Regions from separate parts of the Thermoanaerobacter sp. CM-CNRG TB177 genome, predicted to be linked through region 1. Evidence: a T-box and tRNA genes for the amino acid it is inferred to sense, from the RefSeq annotation. Region 1 holds a T-box; the other holds one or more tRNA genes.
The links. A T-box is a leader RNA that pairs with one kind of tRNA and senses whether it is charged. The one in region 1 lies ahead of I4N53_RS06920 (valine--tRNA ligase), so its partner is inferred to be a tRNA-Val.

Region 1 (18,968 bases):
GGGTTTTGTTCTTTTATAATTACGTTACTTTTTTCAAGTACAGTCAAATAAGCATTTCTTACTTCACAGGCTTCTATGATGACCTTCATCGCTTCTGGTTGTTGATAAAAACTCACCACAACTCCCTTTTGCTTGATGATTCCAGCCTTTTCATAAGCAATTTCTCCTAAAGTATGCCCTAATCTGTCTGTATGGTCATAATCAATTGTCGTTATAACAGAAACCAAAGAAGAATCTATGGCATTTGTCGCGTCAAATCTGCCTCCAAGTCCTACTTCTAATACTACAAAATCCACCTTTTCATCGTAAAAATATTTAAAAGCAATTGCAGTTACCACTTCAAATTCCGTCGGATGATTGTATCCTTCTTCTACCATTTTAGATATTATAGGTTTTATATACTCAACATAGTAAATCAACTTTTCCTTGGAAATATTTTCTCCGTTTATTCTCATTCTTTCTTCAAATTCTTCGAGATAGGGGGAAGTATATAAAGCTACTTTGTATCCACCCTGCTGCAAAATGTTGCTTATAAAAGCTGATGTAGAGCCTTTTCCATTTGTACCAGCAACATGAATAATTTTAAGACTTTTTTGAGGATTCCCCATATAACTTAATAATCTTCTTATATTTTCTAATCCCAACTTTATGCCAAATTTGTATGTACCATGTATGTAGCTAATCGCTTCTTCATAGTTCATTTAAGCCCATCTCCCATATAAACGGATTTTACAAAAACAACCCCATCAAAACTTCGTCTACATACTCATCTCCAATTTTAAACTGTCGTCTTCTTCTTCCCTCTTCTTCAAAGCCAAATTTTTTGTAAAGATGTATTGCTACTTCATTGGTACTAAAAACACTAAGGCAAAGTTTTTCATAACCTTTGCTTTTTGCCCAATTAATAGCTTCTGTAAACAATTTTGTTCCGATTCCTATATTCCTAAATCGAGCGTCTATACTTATACCTATTTCTCCTACATGTTGTACTTTAGGAGACCTTCCTCCATAATAACGAAAGAGAGTAAGGCAGCCTACGATTTCTCCACCGTAGTCTGCCACTAGGATCAAATCTTTGTTGCGGTCTAAATTTTTAATAAGCTGTTTTTCTTCCTCCTCAGACCAATTAAATGTCTCTGACACCATATACAATTTTTCTCTTCCAACACTGTTTAAAAGCTTTATTATCCCCCTCGCATCTTTTATCTTAGCCTCTCTTATAACCAGTTGAGGCTCTTTTTGTGGCCTTTTAAACAAAGATAACATACAAATCCTCCTAATAGAGGCTAACTCTTTAATAACTTAAGTCTTTCCTCTATGTTTTTAAGCATTGTAGTATATTTTTCCAATTTTTCTCTTTCTGCATTAACTACTTTTTCTGGCGCTTTTTTGACGAAATTTTCATTGTTTAAAAGCCCTTGTGCCCTTTCTATTTCGCTTATCACCTTTTGTCTTTCTTCATTAAGCCTCTTTATCTCTTCTTCTAAATCTATTAAATCTTCAAGTGGAAGTACCACCAATCCTCCTTCTATTGCTCCGCTTAAAGCTTTATGAGGAATTTTACTTTTATCTGTTTCAATTACAACTTCGCTAGCACCTGCAAGTTTCATTATATAATTTGTACCTACTTCAAACACCTTTACATAATTTTCATTTTCAACAGCCACAATAACTTTTGCTTTTTTAGAAGGAGAAACATTTGCTTCTGCTCTTAAATTTCTAATGGTCCTAATAGCTTCCATTATAATCTCAGCATTTTTTGCTTCTTCAGTGAAATCCAGTTCTTCTTTGTATTTCGGCCATTCAGCAACCATTATGCTCTCGCCCTCATGAGGTAAATTCTGCCATATTTCTTCGGTTATAAAAGGCATAAAGGGGTGCAAAAGCCTCAAAGTATTATCAAGTACATATCTTAAAACAGACTTTGTAACCTTTTTAGCTTCAAGGTTATCACTGTATAACACAGGTTTACTTAGTTCTATATACCAATCGCAAAATTCGCTCCACACAAAGTCATAAAGTTTTGTCGCAGCTATTCCTAACTCAAATTTTTCTAAATTCTCTGTCACTTCTTTTACTATATTGTTATACCTTGTCAAAATCCACTTATCAGCAATAGTTAACCCATCCGTATAAAGGTTAGTATCATTATCAGTTAAATTAAGTAGCACATATCTTGAAGCGTTCCACAATTTATTTGCAAAGTTTCTGCTGAGTTCAACTTTGTCCTGACTAAACCTCATATCGTTTCCTGGAGCATTTCCTATAACTAATGTAAACCTTAAAGTATCTGCTCCATACTCTTCAATAACCTCTAATGGGTCTATCCCATTGCCAAGAGATTTGCTCATTTTTCTACCTTGAGCATCCCTGACTAAACCATGTATCAAAACATGCTTAAACGGTACTTCTTTCATAAATTCCAAACTCATAAAAATCATTCTTGCAACCCAGAAGAAAATTATGTCATATCCCGTAACAAGCACATCAGTAGGATAGAAGTATTTGAGGTCTTGGGTTTCCTCCGGCCAACCCATAGTAGAGAAAGGCCAAAGTGCAGAACTAAACCAAGTATCTAATACATCTTCGTCTTGATGTATGTTGGTACTTCCACAAGCTTCACATTTTTGCGGGTCTTTACGCGATACAGTTATATGGCCACAGTCATCGCAGTACCAGGCAGGAATTCTGTGTCCCCACCATAATTGCCTGGAAATACACCAATCCTTTATGTTTTCTAACCAATTAGTGTATATTTTTTCGAATCTTTCAGGGACAAACTTAATTTTTCCTTCTTTTACAACTTCTAAAGCAGGTTTAGCCAAAGGCTCCATCTTTACAAACCACTGCTTGGAAAGTAGAGGTTCAACTACCGTATCGCATCTGTAACAATGTCCCACATTGTGAACGTGGTCTTCAACTTTTAGAAGTAGTCCAAGATTTTTGAGGTCTTCAACTATTCTTTCTCGCGCCTCATACCTATCAAGCCCTTTATATTTTCCCCCGTTTTCATTAATCGTCGCATTCTCATTCATTATATTGATAAATTCAAGATTGTGTCTTATCCCCATCTCAAAGTCATTTGGATCGTGAGCAGGTGTAACTTTAACAGCACCTGTTCCAAATGAAGGGTCAACGTAGCTGTCAGCAATTACAGGTATCTCCCTTCCTACAAGTGGCAGTATCAAAGTTTTACCTACCACATCCTTATATCTTTCATCATCAGGATTTACAGCAACTGCTACATCCCCCAGCATCGTCTCAGGCCTTGTAGTAGCTATAACTACATATCCATCTTCACCTTTTATGGGATATTTGATGTACCATAAATGTCCTTTATGTTCTTTATGTTCAACTTCCGCATCAGATAAAGCAGTGTTACAATCAGGACACCAATTTATTATCCTGTCTCCTCTATATATAAGCCCTTTTTCATAGAGAGAAACAAAAACTTCTCTTACCGCCCTCGAACACACCTCATCCATAGTAAAGCGCGTCCTTGTCCAATCACAAGAAGAACCCAACTTTTTTAATTGGCTTAAAATACGGTTTTCGTATTTATCCTTCCAGGCCCATGCCCTTTTCAAAAACTCTTCTCTTCCTATTTCTTTCTTTGTGAGCCCCGTTTCTTCTCTTATTGTGTCTAAAACTTTTACCTCCGTCGCAATGCTGGCGTGGTCTGAGCCAGGTATCCACAAAGCTGAATAACCCTGCATTCTTTTCCATCTTATCAATATGTCCTGCAAAGTATTATCAAGTGCATGTCCCATATGCAATTGCCCTGTTATGTTTGGAGGTGGTATAACAATGGTAAATGGCTGTTTTTCAGAGTCTATTTTAGGAGTAAAATATCCTTTTTCCATCCAAAAAGCATAAATTCTATCTTCAAATTCCTTTGGATTGTACGTTTTAGCTATCTCTTTCATGCCTCACACTCCCTCCGTAAAATTTTAAAACCCTTTCACCCACAAAGGGCGAAAGGGCATTTCGCGGTACCACCTTCATTTATCACTCAAGCTATAACGGGCAGACCCGTTTAAACCTACTAAACTTCGGTTTACAGGCTCCAGAGCTACCTTCAGTGTACCTTTGGCAGGAATCCTTTCAGCCCATGGGATTTCCCTCTCTTTAGCCAGTATACACTTACTCCTCTCTTTCATAGCCCCATATTCTGTTTGATATATAATATATATAAAATCTCACCAATTGTCAACAGTTAAGTTGTTTTAAAGCAAACAATCAGATTAAATTTGCATAAGTATGATATAATGATAATAAGAAGATGTTTTAAATCGAGGTGTAAAAAATGTTAAAATTTCATGTTAAGGCAATTACGATGGACGTAGAAGGAAATTTCTCCGTCCTATTGACAGATGAAGAGGAAAAGAAAGTTTTGCCTATAGTTATAGGTCCACTGGAAGCTCAAAACATAGCTATCCCTCTTCAAGGAATTACACCCCCTCGCCCTTTAACCCCCGACCTTTTAAAATCTGTTATTGAAGAACTTGGAGGAAAACCTGAAAAAGTTGTAATTACTGATTTAAAAGATGACACTTATTATGCGGAGCTTTATATAAAACAAGGGGATAGAGTTATAAAAATAGACTCAAGACCCAGTGATGCGATAGCTTTGGCAATGCGAACCGATATACCAATTTTCATAAATATTCGTTTAGCGGAATTCACTTATGATATGGCAGATTTAAAATTTGATGATGGAGATAGTTAAAATTCTACTGGCCCTCTTAAAAATTTAAGAGGGCTACTTTTTTAAAAAATTGTTAACCATTATGTAAAAATAGTTGACAATTCTTTTAAAAAAAAATATAATAATTGTTGTAATAATACAATGAGGAGGAAAAATATGATAAAAACTAAAGACATGATTTTAGCTTCTCTTTTTGCTGCTATTACTTTTATAATGGGTTTTGTAAAAATCCCCTTACCTTTTTCTCCAGTACCTATCACAGGACAGACTTTTGCAGTAATGTTAGCCGGAGGACTTTTAAATCCTACATCAGCATTTTTAAGCCTTTTTATTTTTGACCTTTTAGGTGCAATTGGAATACCTGTGTTTGCTGGACTTACAGGAGGCTTAAATGTTTTAGTAGGCCCTACAGGAGGATATATTTTAAGTTGGCCCTTTGCAGCTTTTTTAATTTCTTTGACTCTAAAAAATAAAAAAGCAAATTTTATTAATATTTTTCTAAGTTACCTCTTATTTGCAATAATTTTTGTTTATATTTTAGGAGTAACTCAGCTCTCTTTTGTTACCGGAATACCATTTAAAAAAGCCATTTTAGTCGGGGCACTTCCTTTTATACCTGGCGACTTAATCAAGGCATTTATCGCTTCGTATCTCACTTTAAAGTTAAAGCCTATTGTAGAGTCCTATGAAAAAAGGCAAGGTTGATTCCTTGCCTTTTTTAACCATCTCTTTTTATTCAAAAAATTCAATTAGAGAGAGTTACTATACCCTTGAGGAGCAGTATTGGTTTGTCCATTTCCATTTTGCCATTTACCTTTAAAATTTCCTCTTTTTCCTTCAAAATGTTTGAAAAATCCTTGAGGCAATCCGTTTTGTTGCATATTTTTTACCATTGTATCAATTCTATTTTTAATCGTATTTCCTTGGTCCTGAGTAATAACTCCAAAGCTTACAAATTTATCAACTAATTGTTTTTGCAATTGTGCCATTTGTTTGTAATAATTGATTAACTCATTCTTTTGCTGGTCTGTCAATTTAGATGGATCAACACCTCTCAAAATAAACCCCAATCCATCGTTGCCACCGAACATAGCATAGCCTTTTTTATCAGCATTAGCTATTGTGTTATCTATCGCACTTGTGATTTTGTTTGCTTGGTCTTGAGTCAATAATCCTTCAGAAACCAATTTGTTTACTATATCCTTCTGAAGTGACGCCATTTGTTTGTATATTTCTGTCAAGGCTGCTTTTTGTTGTTCTGTAAGCTTTGAAGTATCAATTGGGCCTATTCCAAAATATCCTTTGTCAAATCCTCTTCCGCCACCAATGAAGAAGGGAACATTGTCTTGATTTGCTTTAGAAACTTTGCTATCAATGTTTTTAATTATATTATCTGCTTGTTGTTGAGTTATAAGCCCTTCTGATAAGAGTTTGTTTATAAACTCTTTTTCAAGGTCGGCTATTCTTTTGTTGTAATCTGTAATTATTTGCTCTTGCTCTGGTGTAAGCTTTGATGTGTCAATTCCAAAAAAGCCTTTTATGCTGTTTGTCAGTGGTGAATCAGTATTTGCTGCAAAAACTGTCAAAGGAATTGCTAAAGCCAATACAACTGCTAAAACTATTAACCATTTGTTTCTCTTCATATATGGATACCTCCTTTTAAATTTTTCCTTTTTCATTCTTTATGATACCCAAATAGTTTGAAGTAATTTTATATAATTTGTGAGGAAAGTGTGAAGTTTAATTTTAAATATTGTAAACTGATTAAAAAATAATTAAACTAAAGATGGGAGGTGTTTTTTATGCAAAAAGTTTTAGTAATTGAAGACGAAGAAGGAATGAGAGATATTTTAAAAACTTATTTAGAAAATAATGGATATGAAGTATTGGTAGCTGAAAATGGCAAAATAGGGCTTGAATATTTTAATAATAATAAAGATATAAGCATAATCCTTTTAGATATAATGCTTCCAGATATAAGTGGTTGGAGCCTTTTAAAAACAATTAGAGAAAAGTCAAAAGTGCCTGTAATGATGATAACAGCAAGAGGAGAAGAGTATGATAAACTTTTAGGGTTTGAATTAGGAGCAGATGATTACGTTGTAAAACCTTTTAGCCCTAAAGAAGTAATCGCTCGCGTTAAAGCAATTTTGTCAAGAACTTATGGAGCTTCAGAAGAAGAGGGGAAAACAGAATATGAAGGAATTTCTATAAATGTAAGTTCTAGGGAAGTTACGGTTGATGGAGAAAAAATTGACCTTACGCCAAAAGAATTTGACCTTTTAAAACTCTTAATAGATAATAAAGGAAAAGTTGTATCCCGCGAAAAGTGCCTTAATGAAGTATGGGGATATGATTTTTATGGAGATTTAAGAACAGTTGATACCCATATAAAACAGTTAAGAGAAAAATTAGGAGAAAAGCGCAAACTCATAAAAACAGTGTGGGGAATAGGTTACAAATTGGATGGTGAATAAATTTGAAAGGAATAAGAAAAAAGCTTTTTATCTCTTACCTTATCATAGGCCTTATAATTTTATCTATGTTTTGGCTTACTCAAGTAGTTTTTATTAATAAGATATACTCTTATTACAAAATAAATCAACTTAAAAATTACAGTGAAAAAATTGTAGAAGCAATAAATAACAACGATGAAATGCTTATAAGTGAACTTATTGACAAATCTAATGCCCAAGTCGTCGCAATGACACAAAACAACATAATAATTGCAGGAAATAACAGAGGATACGGTCGAGGTTTGGGAATCCCTGAAGTACTTCTTCACCCTATAAACACTGTAAAAGTTGTAAAATATGAGCATCCTTTTTTGCATATAGAATATCTTTCTATTGTAAGGCCTTTTTTATATAACGGAAAACCCGCTACTTTAATAATGAGCATCCCTATCGCCGCTATAAACGACTCTGTCAATCTTTTTAAACAAGTTTTTTGGCGGATTTTTGTCGTCACAATAGCAGCAATTTTATTTGTGTCAATTTACATGTCAAAAAAGTTTACTCGACCTATACAAATTTTGAAAAATGCTGCTCACCAAATCGCTTCTGGAAATTTAGATGTCAAAATAAATTACAAAGAAGACGATGAATTAGGAGACCTTGCAAAATCTATGAACACAATGGTAAAACAGTTATCTATCACAGACAAGTTCAGAAAAGATTTGATTGCAAATATAAGCCATGATTTAAAAACACCTCTTGGCCTTATAAGAGGATATTCTGAAATGCTTTTGGACTACTATGGAAATGACAAAGAAAAGCGAGAAAAATACTTGAATACAGTGATTAAAGAAACAGAAAGAATGTCTAAACTGGTAGACGACGTGTTACAGCTTTCTAAACTCCAGTCAGGAATGGTAGAAATAAAAGAGGAACCTATAGATTTAGAAAAACTTATATTTGAAACTTTAGACATATTTGAAATTCAAATTTTAGAAAAAAATATAGAAGTAAAGCTTAATAATCTTAAACTTAAGGTAATAGCAGATAGGGAAATGATAAAGCGAGCCATTATAAATATAATAAGCAACGCTATAGCAAGTATGACAAAAGAAGGAACTCTTTCAATAAAGGCAATATCTCAAGATAAAAATGTTTTACTTAAAATATCAGATACAGGATGCGGCATACCTCAAAAAGATTTAGAGCACATCTTTGACAGATATTACAAAGGAAACAAATCAGGCACAGGCCTTGGACTTGCAATAGTAAAAGAAATATTGACATTACACGGCAGTAAATATGGTATAGAAAGTCAAGAAGGAGTAGGAACCACTTTTTATTTTACATTAAAAGCGGGTTAAATCCCCGCTTCAGTTTGTTGACAAAGTTAAAAAATATTCAAAGGAGATATTTTGCATCGTCACTCCGATGTTCCAAAGCGACAAAACTAAACTCGACCTTCGGGTTCCGGCAGGGTACCGGGCACATTCGACATCCTTGTCTTAGTGCCCGCCTCCGCCATCCGTGGCTACGGCCCTGCCTCCACACTTGGTCTCGCTAAGTTTTGTTGCCGCTTTGTCACAAGTCGTTCCTTATGCAAAATATCTCCTTTACGAAAGTTTGTCTATAGTCTGAAGCGGGTTAAATCCCCGCTTTTAATGTTTGAAAAATGTTAAATCAATATATCTCATTATATTCCTGTAAATATCACTAATTGAAATACCAGTATTTATTGCGATTGCTTTAACATCTTCATACTCAGGATAGGCTTTTATAAGTTTTCCATTTAAATATCCTCTTTTCACCCTTACTTTCCCATAAGGAGTCTCTACTATCGAAAAATCCCTATCCAGTTTATGCCTTAAAACTTCATAATACCTTATGCCAAAAGTAGAAGTTTCTCTAAATATTATCTCCTTTAATTTATCAGCATTTTCTTTTTCACAAATTACAGTGAGGAGGGTTCCCGGCCTTTGCTTTTTCATTATAATAGGAGTTAAAAACACATCCAATGCTCCATTTTTAAAGAGCAGTTCAAACAAATATTGATAAAATTCTGGATTCATATCGTCTATATTTGTCTCTAAAATCATCAATGCTTCAGGTTTTTTTTTACTTCTTCTCCTACATATGTTCTCAAAACGTTCGGTATCTCTAAATCCTTAGTGCCAGCACCATATCCGATAGAATTTATCTTCATGTCAGGTATACCACCAAACTCATTCGCTAAAGTTTTTACAATAGCGGCACCGGTAGGTGTCACAATTTCACCTTTTACGTCGCTTTGGTACACAGGTATTCCTTTTAAAAGTTCTGCTGTCGCTGGGGCAGGCACAGGCATAAGTCCATGTTGAGTATCTACAAAGCCCGAACTTACTGGCAATGGAGAAGAAACAATCTTATCTGGCTTTATCATGTCTATAAGTATCGCCGTACCTATTATATCTACTATAGAATCTACTGCCCCCACTTCATGAAAATGCACTTCTTCGGGAGATTTTCCATGCACTTTTGCCTCTGCTTCTGCTAATTTCTCGAACATATCAACACTCATTTTCTTAACTTTTTCCTCTAAATCACTCTTCTCGATGATTTCTCTCACATCTTTCATATGCCTATGATGATGCTCTCCTTCATACAATACTTTAAAAGTCTTAGCACTTATACTATTCTTTTGCGTTTTCCCTATCTCTATATCAAAATTGTCTAAAGCTATTTTCTTTACCTTCTTTTTAAACTCTTCCACGTCCACGTGAGATAATAATGAAGCAATACTCATATCTCCAGAAATTCCAGAAAAACAGTCAAAATACAAAACTTTCATTTAGTTTCCTCCCCTATTTTATTTATTAAGCTGGCAGAATAAGCCGCCCCAAAACCGTTATCAATATTTACAACACTTACGCCACTAGCACAGGAATTAAGCATTGCTAAAAGAGCGGATAATCCGTGAAAATTAGCGCCGTATCCTACACTGGTAGGTACAGCAATTATAGGAGAACTAATTAATCCTCCTAAAACAGTAGGAAGTGCTCCTTCCATACCAGCAACTGCAATCAATACACGGCATTGTCTGATTTCGTCTAATTTATCTAAAAGCCTATGTAATCCTGCAACTCCAACATCATAAAATCTTTTTACAGTGTTTCCCATAAGTTCTGCAGTAATAGCCGCTTCTTCAGCAACAGGCAAATCAGAAGTTCCAGCAGCCACTACTCCAATTATGCCCTTTGTCTTTTCAATTGGCGTATTTCTTATAGAAATTATACGAGCTTTCTCATAATAGACTGCTTTTTCTACTACCTCTTTCACTGCTTCAAAATGTTCTAGAGATGCTCTCGTCCCTAAAACATTACTTCCATTTTTAAACATATTAAAAGCAATTTCTCTAACCTGCTGGGGAGTCTTTCCTTGACAAAAAATTACTTCAGGAAATCCCTTTCTTACCTCTCTGTGATAATCAATTTTAGCAAATCCCAAATCTTCATAAGGAAGTTTTTTTAAAGCATTTAAAGCTTCATCTGTTGACAACTTGTTTTGTTTAAACTCCATTAAAATCTGCAATATTTTTTCATTATACATTTTTTACCACCCTCATGTGAGGTTCATTTAAGCTACCAGCTCTGTACCCTTCTAAATCCAGTGCTACATATTTAAAACCAGCTCTTTTAATTCTTTTTACAATTTCTTCCCTTATACCTTCTTTAAAAATTGTCTCCATCTGGTCCTTTGGAAGCTCAACCCTTGCAACATCTCCATGGTATCTCACTCTAAATCCTGAAAAGCCTAAGTCTTTTAAATCCTCTTCCGCCTTTTCTACCATAGAAAGTTTATCATAAGTTATTTCTTCCCCATAAGGAATCCTTGAAGCAAGACATGCATAAGAAGGCTTATCCCATGTAGGAAGCCCCATTTCTTTGGATAAAATCCTTATCTCTTCTTTTTTTATGCCACATTCTAACAAAGGACTTAAAATTCCTAATTCTTTTAATGCCCTTCTTCCTGGCCTGAAATCAGACACGTCATCTGCATTTGTACCTTCTAAAATATATTTGAAGCCCTTTTCTTCTGTAATAGCTTTAAACCTTGAAAATAAATTGAACTTACATATATAGCATCTATTTAAAGGATTCTTCCTAAATTCTTCTATTTCAAGAATATCATTAAACTCCACAACCAAATGGGGAATTCCTATTTTTTTAGCAAGCTCTACAGCTTCTTTTAATTCACTTTTAGCATGTATCGGAGAAGTGACAGTCACAGCTAATGCTCTATTCCCTAAAACATCATAACTTACCTTTGCTAAAAAAGTGCTATCTACACCTCCAGAAAAAGCAATTAATGCATTATCTAATTTTGACAAATATTCTTGCAGTTTTTTCAGATTGTCTTTCATTTCTATATTAACACCCCTCTATCGTATCTTCGTAACCTCATAGTGCAAATTGTTTTTTGTATAAGCATTCACTCTTCTTTAATAATTTTTATGGTCTTTTTATAAAACTCCAAGGCGTAGACAATAAAGGCTAAAACAGCCAATAACAACGCTATAATCACCAAAGTAAATCTATAAGGCCACTTAAAAATTGAAAAAATTATCGCAATATAAAAGAAAAGTGTCGCTGCTTTGCCATACTTATTAGCAGGTATAGCAATTTCCTGCTTTTTATAAAGTATCGCGGCACCTATTATCATTGATAGTTCTTTTACCATTAATATAGCAATAACAAAAAAAGGAATTAAACTTCTTATCCATAAACTAGTTAAAACAGTAAGTATCATCAACTTGTCCACAAGAGGATCAAGTAAAGTACCTATTTTTGTAACTTGGTTATAGTGCCTCGCTATATAACCATCCAAAATATCCGTAATTCCTGATAATATAAAAATCGCTGCAGCATAAGTATTCCCCTCAGGAACATAAAAAAAAGTATATACAAAAAGAGGTATAAGCAAAAATCTAATAAATGTAAGAAAATTCGGTATATTCATCTAAACCCCTCTACTTGTTAAGTTTAATAAAATTATAATACAAAAACTCTAAAAGTAAAAGGCCCTTATCGGGCTATATTTACAGGAACTTTTGTCTTATTTAAAGCTATACGGAAACTATATCCATCTTCATCTTTTTTAAAGTCTTCTATATCCGTGAGGCATTTGACAAAAATATCATTTTTTGTATGAACTTCTATATCCTCTAAATTATACTTCAAAGCCGTCCTTCTGAGTAAAGAATTAATTATTTCTTGTGCAGTTTCTACGCCTACATTTTCTTTCTTCTCAATATAAATATACATACTGCTCTTTTTTTGTTGCCAGTCAATATCGTATAGCACACAGAATCCTAATTTTATACCATCTTTTGTTTCTAATACGAACATTTTACGATTTTTCCCAAAAGGTATATTTAAAACATTGTCTTTCCTTCGAGATATTTTAAACAAATCAATTAAAAATTTAACCACATTAATGTCTTGCAACCATAAGGAAAATATTTTTTTGTCTTTTTTTTCTAAATCTTTAATTAAAACTTTCCCACTTTCCACCATTCCCAACACCACCTATCTATAAATATATATTCTTTACAAATTTCAAAAATCCTGCTTCAAAACAGAAAATAATTTTCGACAAATAAAAAATACAGTATAAACAAAAAAGAGGAGCAAAAGCCTCCTCTCAAATTATTGAAATTTTGTAAATCTTTATTTCTGTAATTTATTGTATAGGAATATCTTTTAAAATCCCTGAAAATACGCTTATAAAGGTTGCGCCCATAAAAATCATCATTATTATGAATAGAACAATCAAAACTATATAAGGAAGAAAAAATACAAGCACTGCATTACCTGTATTCATTTTGTAATTTTCTCTTATAGCTATAATTTCTAAAACAATTACCCAGATTGTAAATATCGCTAAACATAAATACATAAATATCAAACCAGTTTTGGGATTTAACAAACGTACAAATAAGTTTACAACAACCATAAAAATCATGGGAAGTTTTGCAAACCCTATTGCAGAATACAATCCCTTTGCCGTGCCTATTACTACTTCTTTCTTTTCATCGCCTGTTTTTTGTTCAACTTGAAGATTATTCTCTTCAATTTGATTAAAAGGTACACTATCCTCTACTTTGGCATACATTTTGCCCTCTAAAATTTCAGCTAAAAAATGATACACTGCTGCATAAGCAAAATTAGTCAAAGGAGCTATAAAAATACTTCCAAATACAGTCATTATAGCTAATAGTGACCGTAACCTCCCAAAATCAGGCATACCTGTATTGTAAGAAAAAAAATCTGTCCTATCCATTGTAAAATTATAATTGCTTGTCACAGTCAACAGTCCTGTAACCATAATTATAATAACAGCCTGCCAAATAGGTTTTTTTCTTACAATTTCTCTAATTGTCTCTACTGGTTGAAAAAATATACCATACAATCTTTCCAAAAAATTCACTTCTATGACCTCCTAAATTTTTCAAATTTAAAATTATTGCTTATTTAAATTTTACCACATTTTTTATTTTTTCTTAAAATTTTTCTTAAATTTTTTCAACTTTCGATCCTTTACAAAAACAAATCCCCAAATTACTACTTGGCATAATTGTATTTTTTTCAGTTAAAGAGGTAAAAATGACAAATAAATAAAGACATAAAAATAAGACCTCCTTCGGGAGGTCTTATCCAATATTAGCCATACTTTTAGTGTGCTTATCAGCTACTTTGCTAGCCCCATAAGATGCAGGCTTAACTTGTGCTTCAAATCCACATCCTAACACCATGTTAACTACTTCTTTTATAATATCTCTTGTTTTACCATTTTCCCCTACGTCTAAATGAATCTGTATATTTATATCCTTTTTATCAGTCTGATTGATCTTTTCAAAAAGCTGATTCGCTATTTCAATGCTATAAGTAGCCTCCATAAAAATCCTTTGTTTTAAAGACAACACCTTTTTATTACAAAATTTCCTATAATAATACCTGGCACCTTTCCCTTCTCGGTATATGATTACAGCAGTGACAAAGCATACGGATTTACCTGGTTGAGAGTCTGTACCCACCATCAACTTGTAATTAGATTGCCGGTCTCCCTCAACAAATTCCATAATGTCTTGGAACATTTTATCAATATCCATTTTTCCCTTGGTTGGGCTAATGAAATACAATGACCCCATCTCCTTTAACTGCAAATTGCTTAGCGCAATTAAATCTTATTTTAATTTTTATTATACACCATTTTCTTAAAAAGTGTATTAAAATTTTTTTATTTTTTTGTTAAACTATCAATTTTGTAACAAACAGTATCAACTCTGCAGCTGGTATAAATATAAGCTGAGCCAGCAAAGTACCCAAAATTTTCCCCAACACAAGAAGCACTACCATACTGTCCACATCATGTTGGGTCCTTTTACCGCTTAAGGCCTGGTCAGTTATAAGAGCCGCCACAGGGTCCACTACAACGGTAAACAATACAGTCGCAAACCCGTTTACAATACCCGAAAGCTGACTGGCTGTAATTCTATACTCAGGAAGAATGGCTCCAGCGTAAAGTGAAGAGATAATACCTGTGGTGTAAATAGAAGTAATAATAACGTTATATATCAAAAAAGTTTTTGGTACGTTAGCCTTCCACACACCTTTTAGCATAGACAGCCTTGGCAAAACAATTTTTTTCTTTATCTTTTTTAAATTACTCCATCTAAATCCTTTAAGAATAAGCTTAGGGACTGTTCCAGCCCCTTCCATTCCATTTATGGCAACAGTAAAAATCGATACAAAAGTGGGCATCAGGGGTGCTCCTATCAATGCCCCTAATGTAGCTGAAAAAAGTACAATTCTCATATCATTTTGAAGGAGATAGACCTTGTCCATTTTTATCGCCATATCTACAATACTGCCAAGAAAAGGTGCTTGAATCATATTTGATAATCTTGATATCACAGCCATAATATTAAAAAGCGAAAGAGCAACAGCAAGCTTTCGAGTTCTTACACCCGAAGGTCTTATTGAATAAGAAAGTGTGTCAATCAGATTTATGACCATTGTGAAAAAAGCTACTATCATCAGTCTTTTTGCATCTATCATTTGTCCCATCCATTCTTTTCTTTATTTAAAATTCCTCTATAATTATATTGCACAATGCCTTTTTTTTCAACATTTATCTTTTGCCAAGTGCGTGTAAAGAATTAGTAGATAACTTATTTAGCTGACATTTTGCACAGACTTTTGCCAAAGATTGTGGTATAATTTATAGTATCGGAGGGAAAATAAATGTCACAAAAACAGTACAACAAATGGTTAATTCTTTCTGCAGTTGTCATTGGTAGCATAATGGGGCCAATTGACGGAAGTATAGTCAACATAGCAATGCCAGAATTTACAAAGATTTTCCACACAAATATAACAACAGTAAGCTGGGTCTCCATGACATATTTATTAGTTTTAAGTAGTCTAATGATGACTTTTGGAAGACTTGGCGATATGTTGGGTTATAAAAAACTGTATCAATACGGCCTTTTGACTTTTTCAATATCTTCTGCGATCTTGAGTCTTTCTGTAAATATATATATGTTAATAATTATGCGAGCTTTCCAAGCAATAGGAGCTGGCATGCTAATGTCAATGACATCAGCTATTATAACATCCGTGTTTCCTCCAAACGAAAGAGGTAAAGCTCTCGGCATTAACGCTATGTCTATATCTATCGGGCTTGCAATAGGTCCTACATTAGGGGGTTTTCTTTTATCAAATTTGGGTTGGCAGTCTATATTTTATATAAACGTTCCTATCGGTATAATAGGTTACATATGGGCTCATATCGTGGTACCTGACAACAAAGGAGTTCCTGAAAAATTTGATATTTACGGATCTATTTCTTTCTTTGGCTTTCTTGCAAGCCTCTTGCTCTTTATATCAGAAGGTGGAACATGGGGTTGGACATCACTTCCAAGTATAATTTCATTATTGACATCAGTAACATTTTTAACAATCTTTGTAATTATAGAAAATAAAGTAGACTTTCCTATGTTTGACTTCTCTCTTTTAAAAATAAGGTCTTTTACCTTTGGAAACATAAGCACCCTGCTAAACTTTATGTCTCAAAACACAATGACTTTTTTAACTCCTTTCCTCCTTCAGCATCTAGGATTTACTACTGAAAAAGCAGGTATAGTAATGACTTCTTTCCCTCTCGTCATGTTCGTCGTGGCACCCTTAAGCGGTATTTTAGCTGATAGATACGGAGCCCAAATCCTCTCAACTATTGGTGCACTCATTTCTGCAACAGCCCTTTTTCTTATGGTAACTTTAACAGAAAAATCTACTATGTTTTCCATTATGACCCATCTTGCCCTTTTTTGGCGTAGGAAATGCCATTTTTCAGACACCAAACAACAGTGCAGTAATGGGAAGTGCGCCAAAAAACAGATTAGGGGTAGCCTCTGCCTTTCTCGCAACAATGAGAAATGTAGGAATGGTAATGGGCATTGCAGTAGGAAGCGCTATATTTACAAACAGGTTAAAAGTCTATCAAGCTCTAAAATTTTCTTCCAACACTACCTTTATGATGGCTATTAAAGAAGCTTATATAGCCGCCGGAATCTTTTCATTAATATGCGCCTTTACTTCTCTTGTGAGAAATGATGTTAAATTAATAAAAGGAAAGGATTGATTTAAATGGAGACCACCCTTGCTATAGTAAAACCCGACGGTGTCAAGAGAGGACTTATAGGAGAAATATTGAAAAGATATGAAAACAAAGGTTTAAGGCTTAAAGCGGCAAAAGTAATAACTCCAACAATTGACCTTTTAGAAAAACACTACGAAGAGCATAAAGGTAAACCTTACTATGAGCTTTTAATACAGTACATGTCTTCCGGTCCTGTCTTTGCAATGATATTGGAGGGAGAAAACGCCGTAAAAATAGTAAGACTTTTAAATGGTGCCACAAAAGTAGAAGAAGCACTTCCTGGAACGATAAGAGGTGATTTTGCTTATAGTACTACTTTTAACATTATCCATGGCTCCGATAGTATCGAATCTGCAAAAAGAGAAATAGCACTGTGGTTTCCTGAAATAGCATGAATATTTTTATTGGGATGCCATTTTGTAACAAGTCACTTCACCTATGCAAAATATTTCCTCCATATGAAAAAAAAGAGATTAGTCTAAGGCGAAGTGACTTCACTTCGCCTTAGTTAATGGTACTATATAAGCAGTATAAAGATTGTTAAATACAAATTCTATTGAAGAGAAAAATACCACCACCAGCCAATCATAGCCAGTAAGCACTGTTGTCCTAAACACAACACTTAAAGGTGGAACATATATTGTAGCTAAGAAAAGCAAAAATGATGTTAAAACTGCTAACACCAAGTAAGGATTAGTAAAAATCCCTATCTCAAAAATTAAATTTCTTTCTGACCTGCACTCAAAGGCGTGTATCAGCTCTACCATCACTAATGTAGCAAAAGCTACAGTCCTAGCTTTTTCCAATGTCCCATAACTTAATGCAAATACATATGCTCCAAGAGTACTTACTGCCATTAAAAATCCCACTATAATGATTCTTATACCCAACCCTCTTGAAAACACACTTTCTTTAGCGTTTCTTGGTTTCATCATCATTATATCTTTTTCAGGAGGATCCATCCCCAGAGCTAAAGCTGGTAACCCATCAGTAACAAGATTGACCATTAATATTTGAATTGGAGCAAGAGGCAATTTTAAGGCCATTAAAGCTGCAAAAAACATAGTCAAAACTTCTCCAAGATTACAAGAAAGCAAAAATCGTATAAACTTTCGTATATTGTCATAAATTATTCTTCCCTCTTCAACAGCTGCCACAATAGTAGCAAAATTATCATCTAATAAAATCATAGAGGAAGCCTCTTTTGCAACTTCTGTTCCTCCTTTTCCCATAGCAATACCTATATCTGCCTCTTTCAAAGCTGGAGCATCATTTACACCATCCCCTGTCATAGCTACTGTAAAACCTTTGTTTCTAAGGGCTCTGACAATTCTGAGCTTATGTCTTGGGGTTACTCTTGCATAAACACTAATATTTGTACAAGCTTTCTCAAGGTCCTTATCGCCCATGTTATCTAAATCCTGCCCTGTGATTACTTTATCATTTTCCCCTAATATTTTTAATTCTTTTGCTATAGCAGTTGCAGTAATCTTGTGGTCACCTGTTATCATAACCGGCTTTATTCCTGCCATCTTGCATTTTAAAATCGCCTCATATACTTCCCTTCGAGGAGGGTCTATCATCCCTTCCAATCCTACAAAAACCAAATCTTTTTCTATAAACTCCGCAACCATTGGAAATTTAGGAGGAAGCTTTTTATAAGCAAAGGCCAATACTCTTAAAGCTTCCCTGCCAAAACTTTCATTGATATCTAATATTCTTTTTTTATCAAAAACAGTAAGTGGCACTTCTTTTCCTTCTGTATATTTATATGTACAAAGGTCCAACATTACATCTGGTGCACCTTTTACATAGACATATTTTTCACCGCTTATCTCCACAATAACGGACATCCTTTTTCTATCTGAATCGAAAGGAATTTCCTCCATTCTTTTAATATTTTCTACCAATTCAAGAGAAAGTCCTGATTTCATTGAAAAAGAAAGTATAGCAGCTTCGGTAGGGTCTCCTAAGTATTTTTCTTCTTCTAAAGTTTCTTTGCCAATTTTTATCTTTTCCCTCTTAATCTTTGCATTATTGCACAATGCTCCTATCTCCAACATCTTTCTAAAAGCGCTTCTCTCTTTATTTCTCATTGTAGTAAA
Region 2 (4,025 bases), on a different contig from region 1:
TGCTAATATTATATATGGGCAAAACTATTATAGAAGGAGAGATTTAAATGAGCATACATATTGGGGCTAAAGAAAACGAAATCGCTCAAACGGTGTTGTTGCCAGGAGATCCTTTAAGAGCTAAATATATAGCAGAAAATTTTCTTGAAGATGCAAAATGTTACAATGAAGTTAGAGGAATGTATGGTTTTACAGGATATTATAAAGGGAAAAGAGTGTCAGTTCAAGGAACAGGGATGGGAGTACCTTCCTTGTCTATTTATGTAAATGAGCTTATAAACAGTTACAACGTGAAAAATCTTATAAGGATAGGTACTTGTGGCTCTTTACAACCAGATATCAAGCTTAGAGATATAGTAATTGCCATGAGTTCTTCGACAGACTCTGCAATAAATAAAATTAGATTTAATGGTATGGATTATGCTCCTACAGCAAGTTTTAAATTATTAAAAAAAGCCTATGATAAAGCGATGGAGTTAGGGATACAACCTAAAGTAGGGAATATTCTTACAACCGATACTTTTTATAACGATGACCCAGACAGTTGGAAACTATGGGCGAAGTTTGGTGTTTTGGCAGTAGAAATGGAAACGGCAGGACTATATACTTTGGCTGCTAAGTACAATGTAGATGCTCTTACAATATTGACAGTGAGCGATAGCTTGGTTACCGGAGAAGCAACGACAGCTGAAGAAAGGCAAAAGACTTTTATGAACATGGTAAAAATTGCACTAGAAATAGCTGAATAATAATTTTTTAAAAGAGGATAACCTTGTTTATCCTCTTTTAAAATAATCGAAAAAGGAGCTGATAGTTGATGAAACCTTTAAAATTTAAGCCTATTTTTATGGAGAGAATATGGGGAGGTACTGCATTAAGAGATAAATTTGGATTTGATATTCACGAGGGTAAAAAAATTGGAGAATTGTGGACAATATCTGACAATAGAACAGCTGTCAGTGTAATTGAAGGTGGAGAATTTGACGGGCAAAAATTAAGTGATATAACTTACAAATTTTCTGAGGATATATATGGCAAGGGGGTAAATTATCAAAGATTTCCTTTGCTTATCAAAATAATTGATGCGCAAGACAAACTTTCTGTCCAAGTTCATCCAGATGATGAATATGCTTTTAAATACGAAAATGGCGATTCTGGAAAAACAGAGATGTGGTATATAATAGATGCAAAACCAGGGGCTAAACTTGTATGTGGTTTAAAGAAAGGAACTACAAAAGAAGAATTTAAAAGGCTATTGGAGGAAGAAAGATTAGAAGAATGTTTAAAAGAAATAGAAGTAAAACCAGGAGATGTTGTTTACATACCTTCAGGGATGGTGCATGCTATAGGTGAAGGAATACTTATTTGTGAAATTCAACAAAATTCAGACCTTACCTATAGAGTGTATGATTACAATAGAGTAGATGAATTCGGCAGGAAGAGAGAGTTACATATAGAAAAAGCATTAGATGTTATAGATTTTAATTTAAAAACAGATAAAATAATACCTGAATTTGAAGAAATACAAGGCGGACGCATATCTCACGTTGTTAAATCTCCATATTTTCAGGTAAGTATAATTGAAATAAATAAAGAAGTAGATATAGATACAAAGGGAAAATTTAACACTTTAACAGCTGTAGAAGGATATTGTAAAATTGCCTATACTGAAGGCACCACTGAATTAAAAGCAGGAGAGACTGTATTAATACCTGCTTCTATTCCGAGTTATACAATAGAGGGAAATTGCAAGGTGCTCAAAGCTTATATATAGAAAGCGTAAATATTGACAACCTTTTATTAAAATTGTATAATAAAAAAGCAACGAGTGGGGTTATAGCTCAGCTGGTCAGAGCGCTACGTTGACATCGTAGAGGTCACAGGTTCGATCCCTGTTAACCCCACCAATAATATGAAGGCTTTCCGCATCTATTTAATGTCGGAATTTTTATTTTGGTGCCGTTTTGGTGCCCCAAAATTTTTCTATTTTTTGTATGGCTTCTTTTTTTATTTCAGGAGTTGTAGCTAAAAATTATCCTACAGTAACTGGACCGCTGGGGGATATATACCGGCCTTAGGAAAATGGAGAACTATGCCGGGTTTTTTGTGGCCTGCGACCTGCTCTTTCTGAACGCAGAGCTCATAAAAGAATTGCTCAACGGCTTCGAGAGCTTCAATGTGGTGTGCTCCCGATACCGGGACTGCTGGAGCCTCTTCACGCCGTCTACAACAAAAACTGCATTGATGCCATCGAGGTCCTTCCATCGAGGTTATTATTGAAAAGAGTGGTCCCGTTCGGATCAGGGACCTTTTTGTTCTGGTCAGAACCCGCCTCAAATTTTTTGCATTAATACCAGTGAAGACTATGAAAGAGCGCTGTTGTTGGAAAAGGATTCGATTCCGGTAAATCGATTTTTAAGGAGGGTTCACTCGTGACCTTACTGGAACTTGCCATAATACTGGGAATATCCAGGATCGGCGGTTATCTGGCTGCAAGGTTCAACCAGATGAACGTACTGGGCCAGATCATCGCCGGCCTTCTCATAGGACCTTCGGTCTTCGGCTTGGTCCACTCCGATTATGTGCTGGAGTTCATGGCCGAAATAGGTGTGGTCCTGCTAATGTTCCTGGCAGGCCTCGAGACCGACACGTCGGAACTTATAGCGTCAGGATTTTCGTCTACGGCCATCGCCGCCGGAGGGGTTATAGTGCCCTTCGCTGCAGGTGCTTGGGGCGGACTGGCTGCGGGTGTTACCCTGCCCGAGGCCCTGTTCCTGGGGACCATGTTGACAGCCACCTCTGTCAGTATAACAGTGCAGGCACTGAGGGAAATGGGAAAGCTGAATTCAAAAGAGGGTATTGCCATTATGGCTGCTGCGGTAATCGACGACGTGATAGGTATAATCGTCCTCACCTTTGTGACCGGCTATATCTCCGGTGGAACCAGGATCCTGCCGCTGATGGAGAAAATAGGAGTATTTGCGGTCGCAGTGGTAGTTATTACAGTCGTGCTTCGGAGATACGGTGAACGCATAATGGAATTAATGAGACCGGGAACCAGGATCATAACCTTCGCCTTGGTACTATGCTTTAGCGTGGCTTACTTCGCCGAAAAGGCGGACATTGCCGCCATCACCGGTGCTTACATAGCGGGCTTGATTCTTTCAAACTACAGTACAAAAGAAAAAATTGTCCGCGGCATAGAAGAAATAGCCTACCTTTTCTTCACGCCCATATTTTTCATCAGCATCGGACTGAAGACTGATGTAAGGGCTGTGCTAGGCGATATCGGCTTCAGTCTTATCATAATAGCCATTGCTGTGCTCGGCAAGATCATCGGCTGCGGGCTGACGGCAAGGCTCGTGGGATTCAACTGGAGTGAGGGCTTTACAGTAGGCGCGGGCATGGTGCCCAGGGGAGAAGTGGTCCTGATCATCGCCAACCTGGGCTTGAAAAAGGGTATTGTTTCCCAGAGGATTTTCGCTGTTTCGGTGCTGATGGTTCTTGTAACTACTCTTATTGCCCCGCCGCTTTTAAAGCTGTTTTTCCATAGGGCAGAAAATACAGAAAACGGGGAGTGAAGGCAATGTACCTGATCGTTATCATCCTTAACCGGCCAGAACTTTTAAAAAAGCTCCTGACGGTAATGAAAAGGAACGGGGCCAAGGGGGCCACGGTGCTGGACTCCATGGGTCAGGGCGTTATTATGAAAAGTTTTGAAGAAGACAGGCCAATGATCGCCAGCATTAAAAAATTGAAAGAAGAGGGACTTTTCGTGAATAAGACCATCCTTTCGGTTATAGAAGACAAGCAAAAGCTCCAGAACATAGCCGATGCCGTAGAAAGAGAGATAGGTAGTTTCGCCGAAGACAGCGAAATGGGTATAATGTTTTCTGTGCCCCTCAACATGGTTAGGGGCGGTAAGCTCGGCCGTTACGATGGGCCATTCGAATAAGAAAAGACTCTTAGAGTTGTGCTCATGTAAGGAAGCAGGATCAGTAAGGACCGTAGCCTGCACAGTAGCT

Region 2: it has a tRNA-Val gene. The T-box ahead of I4N53_RS06920 (valine--tRNA ligase) is inferred to sense a tRNA for this amino acid. The anticodon was not compared.

The regions. Positions count from the first base shown of each region.
Region 1 covers NZ_JAFCAC010000060.1:72,283-91,250, reverse strand. Annotated here, with positions in the region: gene I4N53_RS06930 (folylpolyglutamate synthase/dihydrofolate synthase family protein) at 1-701, opposite strand, end outside; gene I4N53_RS06925 (GNAT family N-acetyltransferase) at 730-1,266, opposite strand; gene I4N53_RS06920 (valine--tRNA ligase) at 1,287-3,926, opposite strand; T-box leader at 3,968-4,169, opposite strand; gene I4N53_RS06915 (bifunctional nuclease family protein) at 4,307-4,729, shown strand; gene I4N53_RS06910 (biotin transporter BioY) at 4,865-5,413, shown strand; gene I4N53_RS06905 (YckD family protein) at 5,458-6,351, opposite strand; gene I4N53_RS06900 (response regulator transcription factor) at 6,511-7,185, shown strand; gene I4N53_RS06895 (cell wall metabolism sensor histidine kinase WalK) at 7,188-8,528, shown strand; gene larC (LarC family nickel insertion protein) at 8,823-9,260, opposite strand; gene larC (nickel pincer cofactor biosynthesis protein LarC) at 9,260-9,991, opposite strand; gene larB (nickel pincer cofactor biosynthesis protein LarB) at 9,988-10,749, opposite strand; gene larE (ATP-dependent sacrificial sulfur transferase LarE) at 10,742-11,563, opposite strand; gene I4N53_RS06870 (CDP-alcohol phosphatidyltransferase family protein) at 11,632-12,159, opposite strand; gene I4N53_RS06865 (hypothetical protein) at 12,225-12,716, opposite strand; gene I4N53_RS06860 (YIP1 family protein) at 12,883-13,629, opposite strand; gene I4N53_RS06855 (ribonuclease H-like YkuK family protein) at 13,853-14,341, opposite strand; gene I4N53_RS06850 (lipid II flippase Amj family protein) at 14,451-15,260, opposite strand; partial or broken gene I4N53_RS06845 (MFS transporter) at 15,447-16,845, shown strand; gene ndk (nucleoside-diphosphate kinase) at 16,851-17,258, shown strand; gene I4N53_RS06835 (calcium-translocating P-type ATPase, SERCA-type) at 17,358-18,968, opposite strand, start outside.
Region 2 covers NZ_JAFCAC010000050.1:103-4,127, reverse strand. Annotated here, with positions in the region: gene deoD (purine-nucleoside phosphorylase) at 48-749, shown strand; gene manA (mannose-6-phosphate isomerase, class I) at 818-1,774, shown strand; tRNA gene I4N53_RS04440 (tRNA-Val) at 1,831-1,907, shown strand; gene I4N53_RS04435 (cation:proton antiporter) at 2,433-3,581, shown strand; gene I4N53_RS04430 (hypothetical protein) at 3,587-3,955, shown strand.